DNA from 2 places in the Hyphomicrobium sp. MC8b genome. Region 2 is predicted to be linked to the other one. Evidence: riboswitches for the same ligand, from Rfam matches in the RefSeq annotation. Region 2 holds a riboswitch; the other holds the start of a gene.
What was found. A riboswitch is a leader RNA that binds a small molecule or an ion and turns the genes downstream of it on or off. The one in region 2 is predicted to bind fluoride.
Positions count from the first base shown of each region.

Region 1 (11,214 bases), 170 kb from region 2:
CGAAGCTCATGTAACTGAGCAAGCCATCCAGGCGCAAATCGAGCACAAGAAGGGCATTCTCGTCGAACTTAATGCCGCAAAAAATGGAACCTACGTCGGCGACAGCTATAACGACACACCGCAATCGGCGCAGCGTAAAATGGAAGTTTCCCTTGAACTTTCCGACGTTCAGGCTCGCCTCGATGGTAGTCAAATTCAGCTCGCCGCAATAGACGCTTCGATTGCCGCCGAACAAGCCCGTCAGGCGGAATTGGCGAAAGCCGATATTCACGCCAGCGTCAATGGACGAGTCTGGGAAATGCTCACCGCCCCGGGCGAGCACGTCAACGCTGGACAGGATTTGATGAAGCTCCTCGATTGCGGAAGCGCCATCGTCACGGCCAGCGTCAGCGAGACGGCCTACGAGCGCCTTTCGATCGGCCAACCGGCGACGTTTACGCCCCGCGATGGCGGCCCTGAGTTGCACGGCATCGTGGTCGGCTTGAATGGTCTCGCTGCAGTCGAATCCAATACTGCAATCCAGCAGAGCGCCCTCTCGCGCGAGCCCTATCACGTCAGCCTCAAGTTTCCCGAACTGTCGAAGAGCTTCGATTGCAGGGTTGGCCGCTCCGGCCTCGTGAAATTCGCCGACGGCGGCAGCGTCTTCGCTGGAAGCCTCTACTGACGGACCGCACAATGAGCGCCGCTGCAGGAATGGGATATGCCGACGCGCTGTTACCGGCGCTGATTGTTGCCCTACTGGCGACAGCCATCCTGCCGTGGGTCAATCGCAACAACACGATCATCCGAACCTGCGCCATTCTTTTCGGCATCGCACTTGGCTGGCGATATATGTCATGGCGCATTTTCGATACCCTTCCCTCGGCAGACGATCCCCTCAATTTCACCACCGGCATTATTTTCACAGCCGTCGAAACGCTGACAATGATTGGCGCGACCATCTCCCAATTGTTCCTGACGCGCACGCGCAATCGCTCGCGCGACGCCGATCGCAACATCCCGCGGTTGCTGGCTCAGCGCGATCTGCCTAAAGTCGATGTCCTCATATGCACTTATAATGAAGACGAAAGCATTCTCGAGCGCACCATCATCGGCTCGCTCGCATTGACGTATCCGAATTTCCGCGTCTGGGTCTGCGACGACGGACGCCGCGCCTGGCTGAAAGCGCTCTGCGAGCACCATGGCGTCGGTTACATCACTCGCGAAGAAAATTCCCACGCCAAAGCCGGCAACATCAACTCCGCACTGAAAAAGCTCGCCAAGCTCGACGAAAAGCCCGACTTCGTATCGATTCTGGATGCGGATTTCGTACCACTGCCCTCATTTCTGACACGCGCTGTATCGCTGGCGCTCGATGCCGACGTCGGCGTCGTCCAGACGCCTCAGCATTTCTTCAATCCCGACCCGGTGCAAAGCAATCTCGCGTTGACGCGCGTCTGGCCGGATGAGCAGCGCTTTTTCTTCGATATCGTCATGGCCTCGAAGGACGCCTGGAACGCCGCCTTCTGCTGCGGAACGTCCTCAGTCATTCGCTTCGACGCACTACAACGCATTGGTGGCTTTCCAACTGATTCCGTCACCGAAGATTATCTCCTCTCTCTCCGCCTGCGCGAAAAGGGCTTCCGGACCGTCTACTTGAACGAAGCCCTGTCACTGGGCTTAGCACCCGAGGGGCTCGCCGAATATAGCGGCCAGCGCAGCCGCTGGGCCTTGGGTTTCGTTCAAATCTGCCGCGGCCCGAGCGGACCGCTACGCCTCGGGAACAAATTGCCGATCGTCGATCGCATCATGCTCTGCGAGACGTTCCTGCATTGGTCGGCGACCCACCTCTTTCGACTTCTCGGTGTGATTGTGCCGGCTCTCTATCTGCTGTTTGGGATCGAGGCCGTCCACGCAAACGTCATTGATGCGATCTGGTATCTGGCGCCGTTCCTCGTCGCACAGTGGGCGATCTTCACGTGGTTGACGGAAGGCCGCGTGCTGCCGCTGATGACGGACCTCTATCAGATGCTCTGCTCCATGGACGTCTTGAAAGCGGTCGTCTCCGGCCTCTTGAAGCCGAAAGGCCAGAAATTCAAAGTGACGGCAAAGGGCGGCGATCGAAGTCGGCATTTTGTCCAGTGGCCGCTGCTGCGCATCTTCGGAACCCTCCTCGCCATCACGATGCTCGGCATTGCCAACGCGTTTCTTATGGATCAATCGCGCCCGCTTGCAGAGTCGAGCGCCATCGCACTTTTCTGGAGCTGGTATAACATCGTCGTGCTCACGCTCTGCTGCTACGTCTGTAGCGAGCAGCAACAGCGGCGCGCCGGTCAACGCTTCGAGATGGACCTTCCTGTTCGGTTGTCGGCGAAAACTTCGAGCGCCGTCTATCGCGCATCCGATATATCTGTCAGCGGCATGCATCTTCTCGGCAATGCGCCGCTTCCGATCGGTAGTACTGTCAACGCCCACTTCGCCGGCATCGACGTCGACGCCCACATCCGCCGATCGACGACAAACGGCTTCGGACTGGAATTCGAGCTGACGGAGCAAACGAAAGCTCAGGTCCTTCAGCTCATCTTTTCAGGCAAAGCGTCGACGGCCGTTACCCAAATCAAGCCGCACCTCGTCGCCAAGGCGCTCGCCGCGCGCGTGTTCAGGTAGCGATCAGGTCTTGAAACAGCGCTATCGTCTCCGATAATCGAGACAATTGCGGATAATCGGTGCACAAACGGCATCTTTGCGGCCCCAGGAACTCGTCGCGCCCGCATAGGAGACCTCGGCGACCTTGCCGCCTGAGAAGCGGAACTGGACGCGGCAATAGCCGCTGTTGGGGTCCGAGAGTTGCGCTCCTGCCAGCGGTATGACCGGCTGAACCGTGAAGCCGCCGGTCGCCTGTCCGTGTTCGTACATCCAGATCTTGCCGCCGGGTATGCTGTCCTCGCTCGTCGGATGCCCGGCGCACATCAAAACGTCCCGCTCACGAAGTCCGACCAGTTCCGACTTCCCACGCAAAGCAATGTCGGCGTTTTCGATCGCGCATCCCCACAGCAGCTGACAGAACGCGAGACAAGCTGCGGGAAAAACCAAGCGTCCCCGCATCACGGCTCCCGGCAAAAAAGAATCGACTCAATTCGCCAAGAATAGCAGCACATGGCATCACGCAATTGCGACAAGCCGCACCAGAAAACCTCCCGCAGAGCAGAGGCGAGCAAGATGCAGAACACAGAAGCTCGCCACGGACACAGCAATTGTCCCGGAGGCCTGAAATCATCGCACCGTCGATTGCGAGCGACGCGGGGTCATACCGTCAGTCCATCTGGCGCTCCCGGGTGATACGCAACACGATGCGAGCCTGCCTGCTCTGGATGCCTCAACTGCCGGATAAAGCGCCATCGTGCGGTGCATTCATGCATAACCTAAGCTCCGATCATCCCTCGCCGATCCCGCACTTGCGCCCAACGCGAAAGCCTTTACCGGCGCTGAAATTCCGGACTAGATTTGAAGCGGCTCTACGCTTCCAGGAAGGTTCGGCGCAATGGCAACGCAGGCAATCGTCAAGACAACGTGTCCCCGGGACTGTTACGACGCGTGCGGCATAATCGTAAAAATGGCGAGCGACGGCGAGGTATCGGTTGTCGGCGATCCCAATCACGACATGAGCCGCGGCAAGCTTTGCGGCAAGTGCTCGATTGCCTACAACGGCGTGTGGCGCAGCAAGACGGATCGGCTAACGACTCCGTTGAAGCGCGTCGGCCCGAAAGGATCGGGACAGTTTGCCGAGGTCTCCTGGGATGAGGCCATATCGGAGATCGCGCAACGGCTGCAGAGCATTATCGCGACCGACGGCGGCCAAGCCATCCTGCAGACCCATTACACTGGAACGTGCTCGCTGATCGCCGGGCTGTTTCCGCTGCGTTTCTTCAATCGCATCGGAGCGACTGAAGTCGATCCCGACACCGTCTGCAACAAGGCGGGCCACGTCGCGCTTCAACTCGCGTTCGGGGAATCGACCCGCGGCTTCGACCCGCGCACGGTCAGTTCCAGCAAATGCGTCTTGATCTGGGGGGCGAACCCGTCAGCCTCAGCGCCTCACGTCCATGAGCACTGGTTGGCGCGCAGCGGTGTCCCAACGATCGTCGTCGATCCGATCCGCCACGCTACGGCTGAAGCGGCCGACATTCATCTCCAACTCTTTCCCGGCACCGACGCGGCGCTTGCCTTCGCGATGCTCGCCGTCATCAAATCGGCCGGAAAGCTCGACCGCGATTTTCTTGCACGCCATTGTATCGGCTGGGACGACATCGAACCGCAACTCGACGCTTGCACATTGAGTTGGGCGGAGGCAACGACCGGCGTTCCTGCGGCCCTCATCGAAAAAGCGGCGCTGCTCTACGCTGACGGCCCATCGCTACTATGGATGGGACAAGGCTTCCAGCGCCAGACATTCGGCGGCAACGCCATGCGTTCGGTCGGCCTGCTGCCACCAGCGACAGGCAACATCGGAAAGCTCGGCGCCGGTTTCCTCTATCTCAACGGCTGGGACGCCCGAGGCGTCGACGGCGGTTATCTTTCCGCTTCGCATCTCAACGCCGATCCCCAATCCGTCAGCCATATGGATCTCGCGGCGCGGCTCGAAAGCGGCGAGACGAAAGCGCTCTTCACCTGGAATAACAACATCGCGGCCTCGAGCCCGGAGCAGGCGCGATTGCGCCAGGCGCTTAGGCGCGAGGATCTTCTCCAAGTCACGGTCGATCTATTCCAGACCGATACGGCCGACTACGCGGATTTCGTTCTGCCCGCGGCGAGTTTTCTGGAATTCGACGATGTCGTCATGTCGTATTTTACCCATTCCGTCTCGGCACAGGTCGCAGCCCTTCCGCCGCTAGGAGACGCGCTCCCCAATCAGGAGATCTTCCGGCGCCTTGCGGCTGCAATGGGTCTCACCGATCCTGAACTGCGTGAAACCGATGACGCCATCATCGAAACGATTCTGAGCCAAGCGCGCCCTGGACTCGATTTCAAAACACTTGCAGCCGCAGGCACGATGTACGTGCCGGAAGCCCCGATCGTTCAGTTCGCATCCCACGACTATCGCACGCCGTCAGGAAAGGTCGAAATGACCGGCGCGCAATTTGTCGAGGCCGGATTGCCATCAGCCCCTGCCCCACTATCGGAGCGCCGTCCGGCTCTGGGTGAATACCGCATGCTGTCGCCCGCCTCCGAATGGCTCATGAACAGCAGCTACGCCAATGACGGCAAGATCGCCCGCCGTCTGCAAATGTGCGAAGCTTGGCTCAATCCCTCCGACGCCGAAACGATCGGCGTCAAATCCGGGAACCGGTTGCAGGTGAGCAGCAAGACCGGCTCCATCGAGTTGAGTGTTGGCATTTCATCGGCGGTTCCAGCGGGCGTGCTGCTGGCGCCCAAAGGCCAATGGCCGAAAGCATCAGCCTCCGGAGCCAATATCAACGTCCTCAACCCCGGAGAAAAAGCCGACCTCGCTCAAAGCTGCGCCGTGCACAGCATCAACGTCACGCTGGCGAAGTCCCAGATCGCGACTTGACCCCTGCGCCGAAGGAAAGGAGACGCCCTAGGCGTCTTCTTCCAATGTCGTCTGCGCAATTTCCGTTGCGCCGCCGTTGAAGTAGGCGGCGACGAAGTGCCCTGCCGCCACGGCCAGGATGCAAAGCACGACGGACAACCCAATGTTGACCGCAGCGCGTCCGATAGCGCCCGAGCGGAGGAGATCGAGTGTCTGCAGACTGAATGACGAAAAAGTTGTAAAGCCCCCGCAAATCCCCACCATCACGAACAGGCGGAATTCTTCGCTGACCGGATAACGCCCATGCGCCAGGGTCAGCGTGCCGAAAAAGCCTATGATAAATGACCCGGCAATATTGATAAGGATCGTGCCCCACGGCAGCGTGCCGCTGATCGGAAGGGCAAGATACGACCCGGCATACCGACACAAGGTCCCGATAGCTCCGCCGAACATAACGACCAGACATGTCGTGAAATTCATTTGAGGCTCCTCTTCAGCATTTCAGCCAACGGCCGTCTCCCGTCGGAAACGGCTATCGTAGGAGTCATCAGCCACAATGGCGGTTATCGGGGGAACCCCATCCCCATCGCTTACTCAAGTACACGATTTTCCGGGCGGCCCAAACTAGCTTGTGTGCGTCACGAGTGCATCGGCGTTTGACAACCTCAGCCAAGTCGCGTCGCATCCCGCCAACGCTTGCAAATAATTAAGGTTCTGGCCACCCTCCGGAAATGTGCCTCGCGCCACCCTCGACGAAATGAGGAGCCACACGGCCTTGCGGATGGTTCAAAACCGCAGCTGGGCCGCTGAGGATGCAAAGCAACCGTGATGTGGAATTGTGATGCGGAATGATACGCGCTCGCGCCTGAGCGCGATTTGGCAACTGACGACGCCCTACTTCTTCTCGAAAGATTCGGGTGTCGTTCGCATCAGCTCCCGACTGAAATTCACCGTTGCGGAACGCTGGATCGGCGGCAGCCTTCTCTTGGTCGTCCTCGCCATCGAATTCGGCCAGGTTGGGCTGTCCGTCCTGCTCAACAGCTGGAACGCCGAGTTCTACAACGCGCTTCAGACGAAAAACGTCGGCGCCTTCTGGCACCAGCTCGCCATATTCTCGGTGATCGCCGCGGCCTTCATTATCTCGTCGGTTTATCAGCTCTATCTCAATCAATGGCTGCAGATCCGGTGGCGGCGCTGGATGACCGAGCGCTATGTTCACCGCTGGCTCCAGAACAGCACCCACTACCGCATGCGTCTTCGCGGCGAGGCAGCCGACAACCCCGACCAGCGTATCGCTGAGGACATCGCACTTTATATCGGACGAACGCTCTCTCTCGGCATTGGCTTCCTGTCGTCGATCACGAGCCTCGTTTCATTCAGCATCATACTGTGGGGAATTTCAGCCGAGGTCCCGCTGCAGATCGCAGGATATCACATCGGCGCCCATGGTTATCTCGTCTGGCTCGCAGCCATATTCGCGCTCGTGGCCAGCGTCGGAGCGCATCTCATCGGCCGCACATTGGCGAGCCTCAACTTTAGTCGCCAGCGGCGCGAAGCCGATTTTCGCTTCGGCTTGGTGCACCTTCGCGAAAACTCCGAACAGATCGCATTGCTGCGCGGCGAGAACGCCGAGCGCAATATCCTGCGCGATCGTTTCTCCGATATCGTAACCAACTGGCACGACATCATGCGGCGCCAGAAATTTCTGACATTCTTCACGACTGGATACAATCAGATCGCCGTCGTGCTGCCGTTCCTCATCATGGCCCCGCATTATTTCGCAGGCGCAATTATGCTCGGCGTCATGACGCAAACGGCTGGCGCGTTCGGCCAGGTGCAATCGTCGATGTCGTTCTTCGTCAATTCCTATACCGACCTGGCGGAATGGATCGCCGTCGTCGACCGGCTTTCCGGCTTCTCCGATCAGATGCAGCTCGCCTCGACGGCGAGCGAGACATCCGCCGTCTCGATGGGCACGACGAATGCCAACGGCGTGCTGAGCCTTGCCGGCATTTCGCTTGCAACGCCCGGCGGCAAGAAGCTGTTGAACTCGGTGAATCTCGATATCGAACCGGGCGAGTCGGTGCTCCTGATGGCTCCATCAGGCGCCGGCAAGACAACGTTGCTGCGCACCATTCTGGGCTACTGGCCTCACGCGACGGGTGAGATCCTCACCAGATCCGGCGCCCGCCTCCTCGCGCTCCCGCAAAAGCCCTATTTCCCGCTGGGCTCGCTCCATAGCGTGCTCACCTACCCGGCGACGGAAGCCCAGCCGTCGGACGAAGAAATCTCCGACATCCTAAAACTTACGGGCCTCGAACACCTGAAACCATCTCTTAACGTCGTCGAGCGCTGGAACAATATCCTCTCGGTCGGTGAGCAGCAGCGCATCGCGCTTGCCCGTGCCATTCTGCTCCGTCCGGATATCCTTTTCCTCGATGAGGCAACGTCTGCGCTCGATGAGGCCGCCGAAGCGCGCGTCCTGACCGCGATACGAAACAAGCTGCCCGATACGGCGATTGTTTCCATCGGCCATCGCTCGTCGCTGCTGCCGCTCCACGACCGCGTCGTTCACGTCTCCGCAAGCGCGAGCGACGAGGAGCAGGCGCTAGCGGTGCCGCCAAAGAGTGTTGCCGCCGCGGAATAACCTCATCCCCGAGCCGCGATCCCGAAACTCGGCGCCCCCTCCGAAAGCTGTCCAATCCGTAAGGGCAAAACGCGCACAAGTGCGTGAGGACGCCGTTGCTCGCCAAATGACAGCTCCCATCTCGTAACAGGGTGGCTAAGCGACGCATAGACTTCCATTAGCCACGATGCCCGAATGGGAGAATGACAATGAAACCGACCGGACAAAGCTTTTTCGGCATGTTTGCTGGCGTGTTGCTGTTTTCGCTTCTCTTTACGGAAATCGCGATCGCGGCGGTGCATTGAGGCGGCAACACTTCGCCGCTTCGCATCTGATCGCCCTTTCCTCTCTCCTCCCGCGAACGGCGCAGGCACAAGCGAGCCTGTGCCGTTTTGTTTTGCCGAATGAGCTTTTGGCTCCGCGGCACGACAGCAACTCCGGCATTTATGTTTTCTACATTCGGAGCAATTGCGCGAGTGTTCGTAAATCTTCCTTAGGTTTAAAACTTGGAAACCATCTCCCGCGCATCCTCTCGCCGAGGCTGATCCGGGCGGGGTAACGGCTCATCCATGCACCAATGAAGGAACCCGAGACCGACAACACACATGTGTAGCCGGTCCCGGTACGGTGCTGGTTGACTGCTCCCCGCTGCATAACCAGCGCCGGGCGGCGAGGCGGTGGTCGCCTCGCCCGCTGTGCAGCGGCAAGAGCTTAAACCAAACCATCTTGAGATTTGGTGAGCCTGCCGAGGAAACGTTCCGGTATGCCGCCGACGAACAATCCCATGGGCCATCTGCCCCATATACCTAGAGATTATGGAATGGGCGCCGATCGCACTTACCTCCAATGCATCGCTTTTAACAGCGCCGCCATCCAGTCAGGAATGAAACGGCGCTCGGGTGAATTGGAGATATGAAAATGAAAGTCGCAATCCTCGCAGTGGCGCTTCTGGTCTCTGGTGTTTCGGGCGCATTCGCATCGCCCCATTGCAACGGTGATTTCAAGACCTCCGGCACGGCACAGTGTTTCGTGATCCGGTAAAACCGCAAGATATAAGCCTACAAAAGAAGATGCATCTCGGAGGGGGAGCGCCGAAAGGCGCGCCCCTTTTCTTCATTCTCGCCGACGTAGGCGCAAAACGGGCACGTCATTAAACACACGTATAGCTGGTCTTTCCAAACGTATGGCCAACAGCGCCAAAGGTTAAATAGCTGAGCCGCTGAGTGCTCTTTTATATCTTGGCAAGAGCCGAGATGGAGATGTGGACTATGTTGACCGCAGCCACCGACGTCGTCGCAACCGAGGCGGCGCCCGAAACGATGCACGTAAGGGCGCACGAGACAGCGAAGTCTGAAAGCCTGGTCCCGACGGCAAGGGAAACGATTGCGCCCGCGCCGAGCGCTTTGCCCGATCAAGATCCTGCAAACACGGCTGGAAAATCGCATCATTGGCTCCCCTTCGGTCCGCGACACATTCTTATCGCTGTTGTTGCTGCGGCAGTTATCGGCAGCGGCATTTATGCCGGCTGGAAATATTGGACCGAGTGGCGCTTTGAAGTCTCGACCGACGACGCATACGTGCAAGCTGACGTCGTCGCCATCGCTCCACAAGTATCCGGCGATATCGCCGCTCTGTACGTCGACGATAATCAGCGCGTCAAAGCCGGCCAAGTCCTCGCAATCATTGATCAGCGCGACTACAAAGCGGCCGTCGATCAGGCGAAAGCCGGCGTCAAACAGGCGGAAGCGGCCATTGCCACCGACCAGGCTCAGATCGGAGAGCAGCAAGCCATCGTGAGCGAAGCCGAGGCGACCATCAAGGCTGACGAAGCGACCGAAAAATACGCCCAACAGAACAATCAGCGGTTCGGCACACTCGCAAACGAAGGCTACGGTTCCGTTCAAGACGAGCAACAGGCGGCCTCGCAAATCGGCACGGCACAGGCGACGCTTGCGAAAGATAAGGCGGCACTGGAAGCAGCCAAAAAACAGATTGCGACGTTGACGGCCGAACTCAAGCAAGCACGGGCCATGCTTTCGCAGAACGATGCGACGCTTGAACAGGCGGAGATCAACCTCGGCTACACGACGATTACCTCACCTGTGGATGGCATCATCGGCGATCGCACAGTGCGGGTCGGTCAGTATGCCCAACCCGGAACCGAGCTGCTCGCGGTCGTACCGCTCAACAAGGCTTACGTCATTGCCAACTTCAAGGAAACGGAACTCGCTGATGTCCGCCCAGGGCAGCCGGTCACGATTGCCGTGGACACATTCGACGACAACACCGTGCAGGGTTATGTCGGCAGCATCGCTCCGGCGAGTGGCCAGGAGTTCGCACTTCTCCCACCGGACAACGCCACGGGAAACTTCACGAAAATTGTCCAGCGCATCCCGGTGAAGATCTACATTGACCCGAACGATCCGTTTGCCGACAAGCTGCGTCCCGGCATGTCGGTCATCACAACGATCGACACACGCCACAAAACGCCGGCGTCAAAAACCGCAGCAAAGCAAGCGTCATGAGCGAAGCTCCGACCAGCCCCGACAGCGAGCGGGCCTCCCTACGGACGTGGATCGCGGTCTCTGGATGCATGTTGGGCGCACTTATCGCCGTCCTCGATATCCAGATCGTCAATTCGTCCCTGCCTGAAATCGAAGGCGGCATCGGCACCGGCGTCGACAATGGAACCTGGATCTCGACCTCATATCTGATCGGCGAAATCATCATGATCCCGCTGACGGATTACCTCAGCCGCGTGTTTGGCTTCCGCCGCTTCCTGTTGTCGAACGTCGTGCTGTTCCTCATCTTCTCAGTCGCCTGCGCCTTTGCGGGCAATCTCGGCACCATGATCGTGATGCGCGGCTTCCAGGGCTTCACCGGCGGCGTCATGATCCCGATGGCCTTCACGGCCGTGTTGACAAAGCTACCTGAAAGCCAGCGCCCCATCGGCTTGGCTGCATTCGCGCTCACCGCCACGTTCGGCCCCGCGATCGGCCCGACCATCGGCGGCATTCTCACCGAACAATACGGCTGGCCCTATATCTTCTTCGTCAATCTT
Region 1 covers NZ_LR898465.1:1,815,293-1,826,506, reverse strand. The annotation lists gene ACLB1Z_RS08850 (HlyD family secretion protein) at 1-664, shown strand, start outside; gene ACLB1Z_RS08845 (glycosyltransferase) at 676-2,646, shown strand; gene ACLB1Z_RS08840 (hypothetical protein) at 2,668-3,084, opposite strand; gene ACLB1Z_RS08835 (molybdopterin-dependent oxidoreductase) at 3,521-5,548, shown strand; gene crcB (fluoride efflux transporter CrcB) at 5,576-6,007, opposite strand; fluoride riboswitch at 6,059-6,121, opposite strand; gene ACLB1Z_RS08825 (ABC transporter ATP-binding protein/permease) at 6,369-8,174, shown strand; gene ACLB1Z_RS08820 (hypothetical protein) at 9,072-9,194, shown strand; gene ACLB1Z_RS08815 (HlyD family secretion protein) at 9,422-10,678, shown strand; gene ACLB1Z_RS08810 (DHA2 family efflux MFS transporter permease subunit) at 10,675-11,214, shown strand, end outside.
Region 1: another riboswitch for fluoride. It lies ahead of crcB (fluoride efflux transporter CrcB); the one in region 2 lies ahead of ACLB1Z_RS08040 (methanol/ethanol family PQQ-dependent dehydrogenase).

Region 2 (11,214 bases):
ATCGCCGCGCACCCGCACCCCTGACAGCGCCGCCGGGATGACCTTCGTATCGTTGAAGACGAGCGCATCGCCCGGCTGCAACAGGCTCGGCAGATCGCGAATGGTTTTGTCTTCGAGGTTGGCGTCGTCGCGCGCGCAACTGCCCTTCACCGGATGCACGACGAGCAGCCGCGCGCTATCCCGCGGCTCGGCCGGATACAGCGCGATTGAGCTGTCTGGTAAGACGAAATCGAAAAGATCGGTACGCATGCGCGGGACTTACCCGATCATCGGCCCTGGCGGAAGGCGCGAAACACTCCACCATTAATATCGGGTCCACGAAGGTCGCGGGCGACCATTATCCCTGCAACGTCATCCCGGCGCAGGCCGGGATCCAGCCAAACAGAAACAGGTCATTGGCTGACCATTGCCTCGATGCCGACCTTCGTCGGCATGACGGTGTTGAAGGCGACAGCCTATCCTTGCGTGGCATCCTCGGGCTTGTCCCGAGGATCCATCAGGCAGCGACACCTGAGGGAACAAGTTATTTGCTCTCTCAGTCTCTCCCTTGAGGAGAGCACGCGCGCATCAATTCCGCCCGCGGCTGCAAAAGCCCGCAACGGCGACGAGCACCCAGCTCAGGATCATTCCCGAGCCGCCGATTGGCGCCAGGAACCGGAACGACGCGTTGTCTGTAAACGTGTGAAACGCGATCTCGCCGGTAAACACCGAGGCCGCAAGTAGCATCAGCAGCGCCGCCGCCGACCAAAGCTTCGGACATGCGCTACGAATGGCGACCGCAAAAATCCCGACTGCCGCCGCCGCGTGAAGCGTCAGAACCGTCGCGGCCGTCGCCAGCGCAGGGCTATCGACCTTATGCGCCGCCGCGGCCGAAAGCGCGACGCCCGCAGCGCCCGCGAGCCCGGCCCATACCGGAATGAGAAAAGGCGCACCCGCTGGCGCGCCTTTGCCGTTATCGCCGGGCGCCGCCATCAGGCAGCATCCGCCGCGACGCGGACCTTAATCATCTTGTCCGGGCTCTTGGGCGGCTCGCCCTTGTTGATCTGATCGACATTATCCATGCCCTCGATCACCTTGCCCCAGACGGTGTACTGCTTGTCGAGGAAGCGCGCGTCATCGAAGCAGATGAAGAACTGGCTGTTGGCCGAATTCGGGTTCGAAGCCCGCGCCATCGAGCAGACGCCACGCACATGCGGCTCAGCATTGAACTCTGCGGGCAGGTTCTCATACGACGATCCGCCGGTGCCGCGACCCTGCGGGCAACCCGTCTGCGCCATGAACCCATCGATCACGCGATGAAACACGATCCCGTCATAGAACCCCTCACGCGCCAGAGTCTTGATGCGCTCGACGTGCTTCGGCGCCAAGTCCGGACGAAGCTCGATGACGACAGGCCCCTTGCTCGTCTCGATCAGAAGCGTGTTTTCGGGATCTTTGTATTCGGCCATTTCGGAAAGTTCCTTTCTTTTCTTCCCCTCTCCCGTCCAAGGCGAGAGGGCTAAGCTGAGGGGTGGCAGCGACACGAAATAACGAGCCGCCCCTCGTCAATCTGCCAAGTGGCAATAGGGAGAAGGCGATTCAACTACTGAACGTAGACCTTCTGCATCACGTCGGGATTGGTCACTGTGCCCGAGCCAGGCTCACCGCGCTTGATCATGTCGACATACTGCATGCCCTCGATGACCTGCCCGAAGATCGTATACTGGCCCTTCAGACCCGCGCAGCCAATGCTGTTGAAGCAGATGAAAAACTGACTGTTTGCAGAGTTCGGATCCGACGACCGGGCCATCGCAACCGTGCCGCGCTTGAATTCCTCATCGGAAAATTCCGCCGGAAGATCGGGAAGCTTCGAGCCGCCCATGCCCGTGCCGGTCGGATCGCCGGTCTGCGCCATGAAGTCGTCGATGACGCGATGCCATTTGATGCCGTTATAGAAGCCCTGGTTGGCGAGCGTCTTGATCTGTTCGACCGTCTTGGGCGCAAGATCCGGCCGAAGCTGAATGACCACCTTGCCGTTCTTGAGCTCGATGACGAGCTTGTCGCCGTCGGCGCGTGCCGTCGAGCCTGTAAACACGCTCGCCATCAGCAGCGAAGCGAGAACGAACGATAAAAACCGAACCATGGCGTTCCTCGTGGATGAATGATTTCGCCAGGCTTTTTCCGGGCCAATCCCGGCCGCCTAGCGCCGCGGCGGGCAGTGTTGCCGCCCTTATGGCGATTTGACGGCTAAGCCGCAACCCACAAGGCGGAATTACGTATTCGACGCCTCTCCAACAAGGCGAAGGCCGGGATGCTGGTAAACCGAAATATCGGTCATGTTGGCCGTTGTCTGGGTGCCGACCTCCGTCGGCATGACGGTGGTTGGGAGCAACCGCGCTTTTCCCGTCATCCTCGGGACGAGCCCGAGAACGATAAATTTGCGCAATACACCAAACGTCATCCCGGCGCAGGCCGGGATCCAGACAAGCTTCCGCAGAGCATTCTTACGCTGCTTGGGTGCCGGCGCCGGTGCCTAGCCTTAAGGCCGATCTTTCATGCCGCGCGAACGCCCGCCCATCTTCGACGGCTCTTCAGGTGCCTTTGCAAGCAAAGACTCGTCGTCGAACCCCGAGATCATGTGCCGTTCGAGATCCTGGACTATTCCGGCCGGCGAAACCGTCACGCCCTCTCGCACCAGCCGCGCAAACTGCTGATCGCGATGCGGTCCGCGCCCGATGGCGCCGCCTTTGGCGACCACGCGATGCCAAGGCACAAGATCGCGTTCGTCTTCGGAAAGCTGCCCCATGAGCGTGACGACGAGTGGTGCGGGAACTCCGAGTTCACTCGCAAGCCTGTCGGATGAGGCAACTCGGCCAAGCGGAATTTTTCGCAACAATTTCAAAAGTTCGGCTTTAACGGGGAGCACCATATGAGTGCCTTAGCGAGGTTTGGCGGCCTTCGCCTTGAGGCGCTTCAGCACGCCTTTCGAAACGAACGGCGAGGGATCGCCGCCCATCGTCGCCACAGCCCGCACGAGGTTCGCCGCGATGTGCCGCACGGCAGGAGACGCCGCAACATAGACCGTCTGGATTTCCGGCGCCATTTCGCCGTTCATCCCAGCCATCTGCATTTCATAATCGAAGTCGGTGCCGTCGCGCAGACCGCGAATGATGATCGACGCCTTGTGCGTCCGCGCCGCATCGACCGCCAGCCCCGAAAACGTCACGACCACAATCTCGGTCTTAGTCGCCTCGACGATTGGCTGCACTTCTTCTTCCAGCATCGCAACGCGTTCGCTGTCGTCAAACATCGGCGCTTTGCCCGGATTGACGCCGATGCCGATGACGAGCCTGTCGAGCAACCCCGCGGCCCGCCGGATGACGTCAGTATGCCCAAGCGTCACGGGATCAAACGAGCCGGAATAAAAACCAATGCGAGCCATATGCGCCTTCACCATTCAGGAATGTCCTGAATAGCCTCTGCCCCTCCCCTTGCCCAGAGGGCCAGACGACGTTTCACCAATAGGATGAATAAATCCGCGTGGCATTTCGCAGGACTTAAACGGCGGAGGTGGCCCCGCGATCACATTCGCGCGGAGCCACATCGCCAAAGGACCGGCACGTTCGAAAACGCGCCGGCCAAGTTGCTCGCAGCCTATGACGTTTCTGTCACGGAGGAAGCGCTAAGGCAGCGAGAAGACAGTCAGAGAACCGCCGAGGTTGGTGTAGTCCGACAGGCCCGAGTAGCCACCGACGGCACCGAGCCCATCGGTCGGGTTCGTCAAGCCGGCAGCGAGACCGATACCGGCCCAGCCACCAACGCCCGAAAGCACAGCAACGTACTGCTTGCCATCGTGCATGTAGGTCATCGCGTTACCGATAATGCCCGACGGCGTCTTGAACTTGTAAAGCAGCTTGCCGGTCTTCTGGTCGACGGCCTTGAAGTAGCCTTCGAGCGTGCCGTAGAAGGCAACGCCGCCGGCCGTCGTCAGAGCACCTGACCACACCGAGAACTGCTCCGGATCCGACCAGACGATCTTACCCTTAGCGCCATCCCACGCGATGAAGTTACCCATGCGCTCCGGCTTATCCGGGCCAGGGAACATCGAAAGCGTGGCGCCGACGTAAGGCTGACCGGCCGTGTACGAAACCTTGAACGGTTCGTAGTCCATGCAGACGTGGTTCGTCGGCACATAGAACAGGTGAGTCAGCTCCGAATAGGAAGCCGGCTGCTGATCTTTCGTTCCGAGAGCCGCAGGGCAGATGCCCTTCGTGTTAAAATCCGTACCGTTCGCGAACGTCGAGTACTTCTTCACGCGGATCGGACGGCCGTAGTTCGGGCTCGACTTGTCGAGATCGATGCCGGTCGCCCAGTTGACGATCGGATCATACTTCTCGGCAACGAGCGGCTCACCCGTGACGCGATCGATCGTATAAGCAAAGCCGTTACGGTCGAAGTGCGTCAGCGTCTTGTGCTCCTTGCCCTTGATGTTCATCGTCGCGAGCAGAGACTCGTTGATACCGTCATAGTCCCACTCGTCGAACGGCGTCATCTGGTAGGCCCACTTGGCGATACCGGTGTCGACGTCGCGCGCGAAGTAGGTCATCGACCACTTCTGATCGATCGGCTTGCCATCCGGTCCCGCACGCTGAGCCGCGTTCCAGGTCGAAGGGTTACCCGTGCCGTAGTAGATCAGGTTTAGTGCCGGATCGTAGGACATGTAGCCCCAGGTCGAACCGCCACCGATCTTCCACTCATCGCCGTTCCAGGTCTTGAGCGAGGAGTCTTTGCCGACCGGCTTGCCGAGCGACATGGTCTTCTCCGGATCGACGAGGATGTCGGAGTCGGGACCCATCGAGTAGGCGCGCCACACCTTCTTACCGGTGTTGATGTCGTAAGCGGTCAGATGGCAGCGAACGCCGAATTCGGCGCCCGAGATGCCGATGATGACCTTATCCTTGACGACAAGCGGAGCACCCGTGCCCGTCTCGCCCTTCTTCGGATCGCCGTCGACGACCTTCCACAGTTCCTTACCCGTCTTCGCGTCGAGAGCGACGAGGGCGGTGTCGGCCTGATGGAGGAAGATCTTGCCTTCAGCGTATTGCACGCCACGGTTGACCGTGTCGCAGCACATGACCGGAATAACCGACGGGTCCTGCTTCGGCACGTACTTCCAGATGATCTTCTGTTCGTGCGCGAGATCCAAGGCATAGACGATGTTCGGAAATGCCGTGTGAACGTACATGACATCGCCGACGACGAGCGGACCGCCTTCATGGCCGCGAAGCACACCGGTCGAGAACGTCCAAGCCACTTTGAGTTGGCCGACGTTTCCGGTGTTGATCTGGTCGAGCTTGGAATAGCGATGACCGCTGTAATCGCCCGACTGAATGGCCCAATTGTTGGGGTCTTGCGAGAGTTTAATCACGTCCTCGTTGGCCCAGGCCGGCGACGAAATTGCCAGCAGAGCAACGGCGGCCGTGGAGCTAGCCCACTTCCTCATTACTTCCTCCATGTGCTAGCGTCGCTTATCGCGACGCAGCTGAGCCCACTCGGCCGTCGCCGGGAGGATGAAGGAGTTTCAGAAGAGAGGGGTTGCAAGCGTGGAAAGCTCAACCACTCGACTGTCTCCTCCATCCCCCCGACTTCTGAGTTGATGAAAGAGACACGCCTCTCCCGTGGCAGGAAAATAGAAACGATCCTACCGCGGCCTCACTCAAAGAATGAGGACATCAACGCAGTAGGAATCATCAGCCATCGGGGCGGTTTTACGGGAGATTCCATTCCCAGGCCGGGAACATTGAGCAATGCAATCACGAAGTCAATGCAAATTGTCACGTCTGCGCGAACATTCGTGATTGACAGTGAGGCCGGCTGGGCCACAGCGCAAATACGACTGGGCGCAAATCAGATGCTGCGGACCGCAAGAATTAAGCAGGCCGAATTCACCGCCAACGGATTAAATTCATTCTCACCGCGCGCAAGTTCACTTCGGATTGCTCTTCAGAAAATCGATGATCTGCTTGCGCGTCGCCGCGTCGCCGACGCCGCTGAACGGCTTCATGTTGTTATTGGGAACGACCGCATTCGGGTTGGTGATGAACTTATCGAGCGTCGCCTCATCCCATGTGATGCCTGACGACTTCATCGCATTCGAATAATTGAACCCCTCAGCCGTTCCTGCTTTGCGACCGATAATGCCGTGCAAGGTCGGGCCGAGGCGATTGTCGCCCTCCTTCCACGAATGGCAGGTCCGGCAATTGTTATTGAACGCTTCCGGCCCAACCTCTTCCGCCGCAAACGTCGTCTCGATCAGCATCGGCGACAATGCAATTGCACAGCCAGCGAATATCGCGCGCATCACAGTCCTCCCTCCGGCGCTGCGCCGGATGTTTTGCTTTTTGCAACTTGTTCCTGCTTCGCCAACGCAGTGAACGAAATGCCGTTCCGCGTGAAAAGCCGAGGCCTTCAGCCGTCGCGAAAAACGCCCGCAGGCGGCCTGTGGAGGCGTGGGCCGCGTAGTCTTCAGCGCACCGATTCTGCCACCATTCCACGCCGTTCGCCGCGATCTCGCCAGCGCTTCACGGCGGCAATCGCAACACGCCCAAACATGACTCCATAACCATTTGATATGAAAGAGATTTTCTAAATTCTGTGGAGCCGTGGCACGACGCCGCGCAGGTGGCATTCGGTTTCCGTTTCGGCTACAGTATAAGCACTGGTTTCCCGTCGGCCGCTGGTGCGTATCACCCCCGCCGATCTCATCCCGGAAAGAGCTGACTTTGACCGACAATAACGACGAAGAAAATCCGTCCGGCCGCGAGCCGAGCGACATCCGCCCGATCTCCATCTCGGACGAGATGAAACGCTCCTATCTCGACTACGCGATGAGCGTCATCATTTCCCGCGCGCTCCCTGACGTGCGCGATGGCTTAAAGCCCGTCCACCGCCGCATTCTCTTCGCGATGAACGAACTCGGGCTCGACTGGAACAAAAAATACGTCAAGTCGGCGCGCATCGTCGGCGAAGTGATGGGCAAATATCACCCGCACGGCAACCTTGCGATCTACGACGCGCTCGTGCGCCTCGCGCAGGATTTCTCTATGCGCGTGCCCCTCGTCGACGGCCAAGGCAACTTCGGCTCCATCGACGGCGATCCGCCTGCAGCCGAACGCTACACGGAATCGCGTCTCGCCAAAGTCGCGGGCTTCATGCTCGATGACCTCGACAACGACACCGTCGATTATCGCGACAACTACGACGGTACGATTCAAGAGCCAACCGTCCTGCCCTCGAAATTCCCGAACCTGCTCGTCAACGGCGCAGGCGGCATCGCGGTCGGCATGGCAACCAACATCCCGCCGCACAACCTGGGCGAAGTCATCGATGCCTGCATCGCCGACCTCGACAATCCCGAGGTCAGTCTCGAAGACCTGACCCAGATCATCCAGGGCCCGGACTTCCCGACGGCTGGCATCATCCTCGGCCGCGGCGGCATTCTCAATGCCTACCACAAGGGCCGCGGCTCGATCATCATGCGCGCCCGCGTCAAGGTCGAGAACATCCGCAAGGATCGTGAGGCGCTCGTCGTCACCGAGATTCCGTATCAGGTCAACAAGCGCACGCTGATCGAAAAGATCGCCGATCTCGTGCGCGACAAGAAGATCGAAGGCATCTCCGATCTTTGGGATGAATCAAACCGCGAAGGTATCCGCATCGTCATCGAATTGAAGCGCGATGCCGTCGCCGACGTGGTGCTCAACAACCTCTACAAATATTCCGACCTGCAGACGACGTTCGGCGCCAACATGCTGGCGATCAACGGGGGCCGCCCGGAAAGCCTGAACCTCAAGGACTTCATCTCGGCCTTCACGAGCTTCCGCCAGGAAGTCGTGACGCGCCGCATCAAGCACTTGTTGAACAAGGCCCGCGCCCGCGCTCACGTCCTCGTCGGCCTGGCCATCGCCGTCGCCAACATCGACGAAGTCATCAAGCTCATCCGTTATTCGGCATCTCCCGCCGAAGCCAAAGAGCAGTTGATGGCGCGCGACTGGCCCGCGAAAGATATGACGCCGCTGATCGAGTTGATCGCTGATCCGCGCCACAAGGTTTCGGCCGAAGGCACGTATCGCCTCTCGGAAGAGCAGGCCAAGTCGATCCTCGAACTGCGCCTCGCCCGCCTCACCGCCCTCGGCAGAGACGAAATTTCCGACGAGTTGAACAAGATCGCGATCGAGATCAAAGAATACCTCGCGATCCTCGCTTCGCGCGCCCGCGTCGTCGACATCGTCAAGGGCGAGCTGCAGTCGATCAAGGACGAATTCGCGACACCGCGCAAAACCGAGATCATGGATTTCGACGGCGACGTCGAAGACGAAGACCTCATTCAGCGCGAAGACTGCGTCGTGACTGTCAGCCACAAGGGCTACATCAAGCGCGTGCCGCTCGCCGCCTATCGCGCCCAGCGCCGCGGCGGCAAAGGCCGCTCCGGCATGTCGACGCGCGACGAGGATTTCGTCACGCAGTTGTTCGTTACCTCGACGCACACGCCCGTGCTGTTCTTCTCCTCGCGCGGCATGTGCTATCGCATGAAGGTTTGGCGCCTGCCGGCTGCATCGCCGCAATCTCCGGGCAAGGCGCTCGTCAACCTGCTGCCGCTGGAAGAAGGCGAAGCCATCACCTCGATCCTGCCGCTGCCGGAGGATTCCTCCACCTGGGGCGACCTTGAGCTGATCTTCGCCACCCGCTCCGGCAACGTCCGCCGCAACGCTCTGGCCGACTTCGAGAACATCAATCGAAACGGCAAGATCGCGATGAAGCTCGACGAGGGCGACCGCATCGTGCAGGTCGCCATCTCGACACCGAACCAGGACGTGCTGCTGACCAGCGCGGAAGGCCAGTGCATCCGCTTCCTGATCTCGGACGAGATCCGCCTCTTCAAAGGGCGTGACTCGACCGGCGTTCGCGGCATCAGGCTCGACGACGGCGACGAAGTGATCTCGATGGCGATCCTCAATCATTTTGAGGCGCCCGCCGAAGAACGCGCCGCCTATCTGAAGCAGGCGAACGCACTTCGCCGATCGGAAGATGCCGAGGACGCCGAAACCGTTCCGGCAGAGAGCGACGGCGAGGAAGCCAGCGGCGACGCCATCACACTCACGCCGGAGCGCTTCGCAGAAATGCAGGCTGCCGAGCAGTTCGTGTTGACGGTGTCGAACAGGGGCTTCGGCAAGCGCTCGTCGTCATACGAGTTCCGCACCTCGGGCCGCGGCGGCAAAGGCATCGTCGCGATGGTCGCGAACGAGCGCAACGGCCGCCTGCTGGCCTCGTTCCCGATCGGTGAAAACGACCAGATCATGCTGGTGACGGACGGCGGCCAGCTGATCCGCTGCCCGGTGCACGACATCCGCATCGCCGGCCGCAACACGCAGGGCGTCCGCATCTTCAAGACCGACGCGGATGAAAAGGTCGTCTCGGTCGAGCGCATCACCGAGGAAGAGGCCGAAGAATCGCAGGAAGCCGTCAGCGAGTAATCGCTTCACGCCACAAATGTCATGCTCGGGCTTGTCCCGAGCATGACTGAGCGGAAGCGCAACGACACCTCAGGCACGACGTCGCCCCGGCGAAGTCCGTCGTAGACGGCCGCCTCCGCGGCCATGACGATTTTGGAAGTGGAACGCCTTCCACATCGGTCATCTCAGCCAGCAACCAAAGACGACAATCATCGCGTTGCTGAAAGAAAGCTCGTCAGCGGATAACCGGCAACCGCCCATTGCCATGAGCGGCGACGATGGCTTCGCTCATCGGGCAGCGGTCCATCAGCGCCCGCCAGTCGCGCACGACGATCTGGAAGCGTCCACGGCGCTCGATGATCCGCGCCGTGTTGAAAGCCGAGAACGTCCGCGAAATCGTATCGGCATTGAGCGACAGGTAGTCGGCGATGCTATAACGCGACAGCGGCAGCTCATACGCGATCATACCACCCGACGAAATACCCAGCCGCGTCCCCGCCTCGATCAGAAACGCCGCGACGCGCTCTTCTGAATTGAGAATAGACATCTCCGCAGCGTGCATCTGCGCCCGCGCATTCTGATCGTTGATGCGCGCAAAGATCGTCTGCCAAAGCTGACTGTCGCGCGCCGCCTCCTCGGCGAATGCTGAAGCCGTCAGCTTCCAGAACTCCGCCGGCCGCTGCGAGACCAGCGCCAAATTCGACAATGGCGGCTGCATCTCGGGAACGAGAACGTCCCCCGGATAGAGTAACGCGGTAATGACGCGTACATCCGATCCTGGCGCACCGCCTTCCATGCCGGCAACACCTTTCGCCGCCACGTAGACATTTCCCGATCCGAGAGAGGAAAGCGCATATCGATTGCCAAGGCGAACGAACTGCGCGCGGCTTCGAAGCCTGCCAATCCCCGCTAATCCCGGTTCCAACTGCACGCGGTCTTCACTGCGTGGCGTCAATCGTGAGGCAACGTCATATGTCATGGGAGCATGTGGCCCGACTCGCGCCGGCATATCCGGCCATTCGGTTAGTGTTATCCAACCGTCACGAGACGTAGCATTTGATGTGAATCAATAAATGCCGTGTCGCTCGTGTCACAGCGAACCCAATCACGCCGCCGCTCTGACTCCCATCAGGAGAGAGGCTTAGAGCGCTCTGTGCCTTCCTCCGCAACGCAACGATAACTCGAAAGGGAGCCATCGAGTCGAACGCGACTTTGCGATGGCAGGAAAATTTGAAGAAGGGGAATTGAGAATGCGGCGGCTTGGGATAGGGACGTTGACGGTGCTTGCGTTGATATCGGCGTCGGCATCGGCGCGGGCTGGCGACTACAGCGGCGACACTTTGGTTCGTGTCGAGGGCTCTGTTGTCGTTCCGGACTCCGGCGCGCACGTCTATAGCGGCGGCACCACATTGTCGGGCGCCGACGCCGAGATCAGCACGGAAACGATCCCGTCACTCACGATCACCCATTTCTTTACCAAGAACATCGCGGCTGAACTTTTCTGTTGCTTCGCCAAGTTCAGCGCCGAGGGCAAGGGCGCCATCAACGGCACCAACCTCGGAAACTTCTGGGCTTTCCCGCCAGTGGTCACGCTGCAATACCATATGGACCCGATCATGGGCTTCAAGCCATATGGTGGCGTTGGTTTTCAATACATCCATTACTTCAATACCAATAGTGGCGAGCTCGGCGGCAATCTACACCTGAGCGACTCCTTCGGCTT
Region 2 covers NZ_LR898465.1:1,647,758-1,658,971, reverse strand. The annotation lists gene queA (tRNA preQ1(34) S-adenosylmethionine ribosyltransferase-isomerase QueA) at 1-249, opposite strand, end outside; gene ACLB1Z_RS08065 (DUF423 domain-containing protein) at 568-972, opposite strand; gene ACLB1Z_RS08060 (peptidylprolyl isomerase) at 972-1,448, opposite strand; gene ACLB1Z_RS08055 (peptidylprolyl isomerase) at 1,583-2,122, opposite strand; gene ACLB1Z_RS08050 (MGMT family protein) at 2,519-2,908, opposite strand; gene coaD (pantetheine-phosphate adenylyltransferase) at 2,918-3,421, opposite strand; gene ACLB1Z_RS08040 (methanol/ethanol family PQQ-dependent dehydrogenase) at 3,662-5,482, opposite strand; fluoride riboswitch at 5,714-5,776, opposite strand; gene ACLB1Z_RS08035 (c-type cytochrome) at 5,966-6,340, opposite strand; gene gyrA (DNA gyrase subunit A) at 6,762-9,512, shown strand; gene ACLB1Z_RS08025 (Crp/Fnr family transcriptional regulator) at 9,727-10,311, opposite strand; gene ACLB1Z_RS08020 (OmpW/AlkL family protein) at 10,742-11,214, shown strand, end outside.